Linked DNA regions of Ruegeria pomeroyi DSS-3. Each later gene encodes a partner of the first gene's protein in a complex. Links are inferred from orthologs where the notes say so. Each region holds a gene or a part of one and is shown on either strand. Other genes may lie near its edges.

Region 1 (3,363 bases):
TCGGGCATATCGCGTTCCACCTGCCGACCGGCAAGGCGGTGTTTACCGCCGACAGCCTGATGGCGCTGGGCTGTGGCCGCCTGTTCGAGGGCACGCCGGACCAGATGTGGGCCAGCCTGTCGAAGCTGGCCGCCCTGCCCGACGACACCCTGGTGTGCAGCGGCCACGAATACACCCAGTCCAACGCCCGTTTCGCCCTGAGCGTCGATCCGGATAACGCGGCCTTGAAAACCCGCGCCGCAGAGATAGATCAGGCAAGGGCCGAGGGGCGGCCAACCGTCCCCAGCCTGCTGTCGCTGGAAAAGTCCACCAACCCCTTCCTGCGCGCAGCCGATCCCGGTATCCAGAGCCTTCTGGGCATGCAAGGGGCCGATCCCGCCCGTGTCTTTGCGGAAATCCGCGCCCGCAAGGACCACTTCTGATGCCGCAAATGCAACATTCGCGCCACCTGTCACCATAAATGTGAGCGGCAAAGGCAAGAAAACCCTTGAAGAGCCGCACACATCAACCAAACTCTAATACTATGAGCACATGGTTGGATGTGGGGTCCGACCGCTACTCGGCCCCCTCCCGACCCAAGACAGAGGAGCACGCCTGTGCCTTCATTCTCGAGCACACTTGAGCAGGCCATTCACGCCGCCCTGGCGGCTGCAAACGAACGGCGCCACGAATTCGCCACGCTGGAGCATCTGCTGCTGGCGCTGCTGGACGAACCCGACGCGGTTCGGGTGATGCAGGCCTGTAGCGTCGATCTGAAGGAATTGCGCGACACTCTGGTGGAATTCGTCGACGAGGATCTGTCGAACCTCGTCACCGATATCGACGGGTCCGAGGCGGTCCCGACCGCCGCGTTCCAGCGCGTGATCCAGCGCGCCGCGATCCATGTACAAAGCTCGGGCCGGACCGAGGTGACAGGCGCCAACGTGCTGGTCGCGATCTTTGCCGAGCGGGAATCCAACGCCGCTTATTTCCTGCAGGAACAGGACATGACCCGCTATGATGCGGTCAACTTCATCGCCCATGGTGTCGCCAAGGATCCCGCCTTTGGCGAGAACCGACCCGTGACCGGCGCCGAACATGGCGAGGAAGAGACATCGAGCGCGCCCTCTGGCGACGGCGAGCAGAAAGAAAGCGCGCTGTCCAAGTATTGCGTGAACCTGAACGCCAAGTCGCGCGCCGGCGATATCGACCCGCTGATCGGGCGCGATCACGAGGTCGAGCGTTGCATTCAGGTCCTCTGCCGCCGCCGCAAGAACAACCCGCTTCTGGTGGGCGATCCCGGCGTTGGCAAGACCGCTATCGCCGAGGGCCTGGCGCGCAAGATCGTCGCTGGCGAAATCCCCGAGGTGCTGTCAAAGACCACGATCTATTCGCTCGACATGGGCGCGCTGCTGGCGGGCACCCGCTATCGCGGCGATTTCGAAGAACGGCTCAAGGCCGTGGTCAACGAGCTTGAGGATCACCCCGACGCGGTGCTGTTCATCGACGAGATCCATACCGTGATCGGCGCCGGGGCCACCTCGGGTGGGGCGATGGACGCCTCGAACCTGCTCAAACCCGCGTTGCAGGGCGGCAAGCTGCGCACCATGGGGTCGACCACCTACAAGGAGTTCCGCCAGCATTTCGAGAAGGACCGCGCGCTCAGCCGCCGGTTCCAGAAGATCGATGTGAACGAACCCACGGTCGAGGACAGCGTCAAGATCCTGAAAGGGCTGAAACCCTATTTTGAGGAGCATCACGAAGTGCGCTATACCGCCGATGCGATCAAGTCGGCGGTGGAACTCAGCGCGCGCTACATCAACGACCGCAAGCTGCCCGACAAGGCGATCGACGTGATCGACGAGGCCGGCGCGGCGCAGCATCTGGTCGCCGAAAGCAAGCGGCGCAAGACCATCGGCGTCAAGGAGATCGAGGCCGTGGTGGCCAAGATCGCCCGCATTCCGCCCAAGAACGTCACCAAGGACGATGCCGAGGTTCTCAAAGATCTCGAAGCCAGCCTGAAACGGGTGGTCTTCGGCCAGGACAAGGCGATCGAGGCCCTGTCGAGCGCCATCAAACTGGCGCGCGCCGGGCTGCGCGAGCCTGAAAAGCCCATCGGCAACTACCTGTTCGCCGGTCCCACCGGTGTCGGCAAGACCGAGGTGGCCAAACAGCTTGCAGAAACGCTGGGCGTGGAACTGCTGCGTTTCGACATGTCGGAATACATGGAGAAACACGCCGTCAGCCGTCTGATCGGCGCGCCTCCGGGCTATGTCGGCTTTGACCAGGGCGGGCTGTTGACAGACGGGGTCGATCAGCATCCCCATTGCGTGCTGTTGCTGGACGAGATGGAGAAGGCGCATCCGGATGTCTACAACATCCTGTTGCAGGTGATGGATCACGGCCAGCTGACCGACCATAACGGGCGCACGGTGAACTTCCGCAACGTGGTGCTGATCATGACCTCGAACGCGGGCGCCGCAGAACAGGCGAAATCGGCCATCGGTTTTGGCCGCGACCGGCGCGAGGGCGAGGATACCGCCGCTATCGAGCGGACCTTCACGCCCGAGTTCCGCAATCGTCTGGACGCGGTGATCTCGTTCGCGCCGCTGCCCAAGGAGGTCATTCTGCAGGTGGTCGAGAAGTTCGTGCTGCAACTGGAGGCCCAGCTGATGGACCGTCATGTGCATATCGAACTGACTCCGCAGGCCGCCGAATGGCTGGCCGACAAGGGCTATGACGACAAGATGGGCGCCCGCCCGCTGGGCCGGGTGATCCAGGAACACATCAAGAAGCCGCTGGCCGAGGAACTGCTGTTCGGCAAGCTTGCCAAGGGCGGTGTCGTCCGGGTCAGCGTCAAGGCCGGAGAGCTGGTGTTGCAGATCGACGGCCCCGACCGGCCGCGGATTTCTGGCGACAGGCCGCCGCTGCTGACCGCCGATTGATGCGCCTGGGGCTTACGCTCCTTCTCTCGCTCGCCGCCTTGCCCGCGGCGAGCGATCCCGTTCTGGACCTGCCCATCGCCTGCACCCTGGGCGAGACCTGCCATATCCAGCAGTATGTCGACCGCGACCCGGACACAGGCGCACGTGACTTTACCTGTGGCGGGCTCAGCTATGATGGGCACAAGGGCACCGATTTCTCGCTCGCCACGCTGGCGCAGATGCGCGCGGGCGTCGACGTGCTGGCCTCGGCCCCCGGTATCGTGACCGGCATGCGCGATGGGGTCGTCGACCGCATCTATGGCCCCGAAAATGCCGCCGAGGTCAAAGGCCGGGAATGCGGCAACGGCGTGGTGGTTCGCCACGAAGACGGCTGGGAAACCCAGTATTGCCACCTCAAACAGGGCTCGGTCCGGGTGCGCAAGGGCGACCGGGTGCAAAG
Region 2 (3,268 bases), 480 kb from region 1 along the record:
CCGCACCTGGGTATCCATGGTCAGCTCGCCATTGCGGACCGCCTCGAAGGCGATGTAGAGCGTCATCATCTTGGTCAGAGAGGCCGGGTGCAGACGGGTATCGGCATTTGTGGCATGCAGCACCTCGCCGGTGCGCGCGTCGATCACCATCGCGGCATAGGGGGCTGCCCTGGCCACACCAGAGAGCGCCGCGATCATCCAGATCGCGAAAAAAAGGATCAGGCCCAAACGGGCCGGCATTTTCTGCCGAACCTGCACGATCATTGCCTCTGTCTGCCTCGGGCCGCCGGTTTCCGGCTGGCTTGTTTATTCTGCTTTGCCCAAGGCTAACACAGCGAATTCTCAAAATAAACCCGCAGGTTGTGAACATCGGCGGAAATTCCGCCACGCCCCTGAACCACATCTAGGGGGTGGGGCGAGACACGACCCAACACCGGCGATCATGGCAATATTGTGGCGCGGCACCGCGTGATTCGAAGCGGCCTGTTTCGTGACACAGATCACGCCGGGCGCGATTCAGGCTCAACCCAGCTGCCCGACCAGATCGGCCAGGGCGCCAAGGTCCGGCAGGCTGTGAAACCGGGTCCGGTCTTCGGGCGGATCGGCCTTTTCGATCTCCCATTCCAGCCCGTGCGGCACGTAAACGCCCCAGGCCCCGGCGAGGATCGGCGCCAGCACATCCGAGCGCATGGAGTTGCCCACCATCATCGCCCGCCCGGCCCCCTCGCCATGACGCTCGAAGACGGTCTCATAGGTCTGGGCCGTCTTTTCAGAGACGATTTCGACCCCATGGAACAAGTCGCCCAGCCCTGATTGCGCCAGTTTGCGTTCCTGGTCGATCAGATCGCCCTTGGTGATCAGCAGCACGCGATGGGTCTGCGCCACTGCCTCGACCGCGGCGCGGGCATGCGGCAACAGCTCGATCGGGTGGGCCAGCATCTCTTGCCCGGCCTCGATCAGCTGCCGGATCACGGCCGCGGGCACCCGGTCCTCGGTCACCTCGATCGCGGTTTCGATCATCGACAGCGTGAAGCCTTTGACCCCGTAGCCATAGTGGCGGATGTTACGCCGTTCGGCGGCCAACAGCCGCTCCATCAGGTGGTCGGCTTCGGCGAAATCGGCCAGCAGCCCGGCGAAATGGTCCTGCGTCATCTGAAAGAACCGCTCGTTATGCCAGAGCGTGTCATCGGCATCAAAGCCGACAGTGGTCAGATTTTGCACCATCTGTCGCGTTTGCTTTCTCTTTTCCATTTCTGCGCTAAGGTTATATAAGCTTGCGACCAAACCGAACCCGGAATCGGATACGCGCACCCCATGACTGCACAATTGCACATGATGTCGGACAAGCATGACCAGGACAATGATGCCTCGGTCCTGTTGCAGACGCGCCCCAGGACCAAGCGCCCGCCGCTGTACAAGGTGCTGTTGCTGAACGACGATTACACGCCGATGGAATTTGTCGTGCATGTGCTGGAACGGTTCTTTGGCATGAACCACGCGCAGGCGTTCGAGATCATGCTGACCGTGCACAAGAAGGGGGTCGCGGTGGTCGGTGTCTTCAGCCACGAGATTGCAGAGACCAAGGTCAGCCTGGTGATGGATTTCGCCCGCCGTCATCAGCATCCGCTGCAATGCACCATGGAAAAAGAGGACTGATGCCGCGCCATTTGCGCCGCAAGGTCCCGGAACGGATATCCGAACATGTCTTCGCGTCTTGAGCTTGCGCTGGCCTCGGGGCTGGACCTGAGCGCGCCTTTATCGGTGCTGGGTCCGACGCCCGATCACGACCTCTCGGCGCTGCCGCCCGATACCGAGGTGGTGCAACCCTATCGCCCCTGGCACGACCATTTCGCCGCGCGCGGCTTTCATACCGTGGCGCAATCGGATGCGCCCTGCGCCGATGCGGTGGTGATCCTGCCGCGCGCCAAGGCGCAGGCGCGCGCGATGGTGGCCGAGGCCTGCCGCCGCGCCTCCGGGCGGGTGGTGGTGGACGGGGCCAAGACCGACGGGGTCGACAGCCTGCTCAAGGACATCCGCAAGCGGGTCGCGGTCGAGGGGCCTTTGTCCAAGGCACATGGCAAGATCTTCTGGTTCCACGCTGAGGCGGCGGATTTTTCCGACTGGGTCCCGCCCGCCGATCAGCAGGTTGCGGGGTTTCGCACCGCACCCGGCGTGTTCTCCGCCGATGGGGTCGACCCCGCCTCGGCCCTGCTGCTGGAGGCGCTGCCGCAGAAGCCCGGCAAGGTGATCGCCGATCTGGGCGCGGGCTGGGGGTATCTGTCTGCGGGGATCCTGTCGCGCGAGGGCGTGCGTGCGCTGCATCTGGTCGAGGCCGACCATGCCGCGCTGGACTGCGCGCGCGCCAATATCGACGATCCGCGCGCCAGCTTTCACTGGGCCGACGTGCTGAGCTGGCAGGCGCCCGAGCGGCTGGATTGCGTGGTGATGAACCCGCCCTTTCACACTGGGCGTGCCGCCGAACCGGCGTTGGGGCAAGGCTTTATCACCGCAGCGGCGCGCAATCTGACCGGGTCGGGGCAGTTGTGGATGGTGGCCAACCGGCACCTGCCCTACGAGGCGGCGTTGAACGAGCGGTTTCAGCAGGTGGCCGAGGTTGCGGGCGACAACCGGTTCAAGGTCTTTCACGCCTCTCGCCCCCGGCGCTGAACCCGGCTAAGTTGCGCCCAAAGTCAGGAGAAAGCTCATGTCCTTTTCCATCGCAGGCAAGACCGCCATCGTCACCGGCGCGGCCAATGGTATCGGCCTTGCCATCGCGCGCCAATTCGCCTCGGCCGGGGCCAATGTCATGTTCGCGGACATGGATGAAAAAGGGCTGGAAGAGCAGCTGGGCGACCTGGCCGAGGATGGCAATATCCGCTATTTCGCCGGTGACCTGCGCGAGCGGCTGACCGTTGCCAACCTGCTGTCCGCCACGATCGATGCGTTCGACCAGATCGACATTCTGGTGAATGGCGCGCGGCAGGTGATCCCGACCGATCCGCTGGATACCGAGGACGATTCTGTGCGCGTTGCCCTGAACCAGAACCTGTTCCCGGCCTATCGCCTCAGCCAGGCGGTAGCCAAGCGGATGATCAAGCAGGCCGGCGAAAACGGCGAGGGGCAGGCGGGTGCGATCATCAACCTGACCTCGGTCGCGGCGCGGCGCACACATCCCGACCTGCTGGCCTATTCGGTGTCGACGGCGGCGCTGGATCAGATGACCCGGGCCATGGCGGTGGCGTTGGCGCCACAACGGATCCGGGTCAAT

Evidence for each region.
Region 2: the proteins of clpA (region 1) and clpS are in contact, whole or in part, in a solved structure (PDB 1LZW), measured with the Escherichia coli proteins. The link is inferred for Ruegeria pomeroyi DSS-3 from one-to-one orthologs.

The regions. Positions count from the first base shown.
Region 1 is NC_003911.12:3,375,245-3,378,607, forward strand. What follows is about bases 215-3,260. They hold clpA (ATP-dependent Clp protease ATP-binding subunit ClpA), read left to right. Parts: upstream 215-596; coding sequence 597-2,924; downstream 2,925-3,260. Other genes in these bases: gloB (hydroxyacylglutathione hydrolase), read left to right, coding at 215-422; SPO_RS16060 (M23 family metallopeptidase), read left to right, coding at 2,924-3,260. Also shown: more of gloB, read left to right, coding at 1-214; more of SPO_RS16060, read left to right, coding at 3,261-3,363. UniProt on the Escherichia coli protein: ATP-dependent specificity component of the ClpAP protease. It directs the protease to specific substrates. It has unfoldase activity. The primary function of the ClpA-ClpP complex appears to be the degradation of unfolded or abnormal proteins.
Region 2 is NC_003911.12:3,856,887-3,860,154, reverse strand. The notes cover bases 35-2,985. They hold clpS (ATP-dependent Clp protease adapter ClpS), read left to right. Parts: upstream 35-1,314; coding sequence 1,315-1,656; downstream 1,657-2,985. Other genes in these bases: SPO_RS18520 (SDR family NAD(P)-dependent oxidoreductase), read left to right, coding at 2,705-2,985; SPO_RS18525 (class I SAM-dependent methyltransferase), read left to right, coding at 1,702-2,667; SPO_RS18535 (HAD family hydrolase), read right to left, coding at 523-1,224; SPO_RS18540 (D-alanyl-D-alanine carboxypeptidase family protein), read right to left, coding at 35-264. Also shown: more of SPO_RS18540, read right to left, coding at 1-34; more of SPO_RS18520, read left to right, coding at 2,986-3,268. UniProt on the Escherichia coli protein: Involved in the modulation of the specificity of the ClpAP-mediated ATP-dependent protein degradation.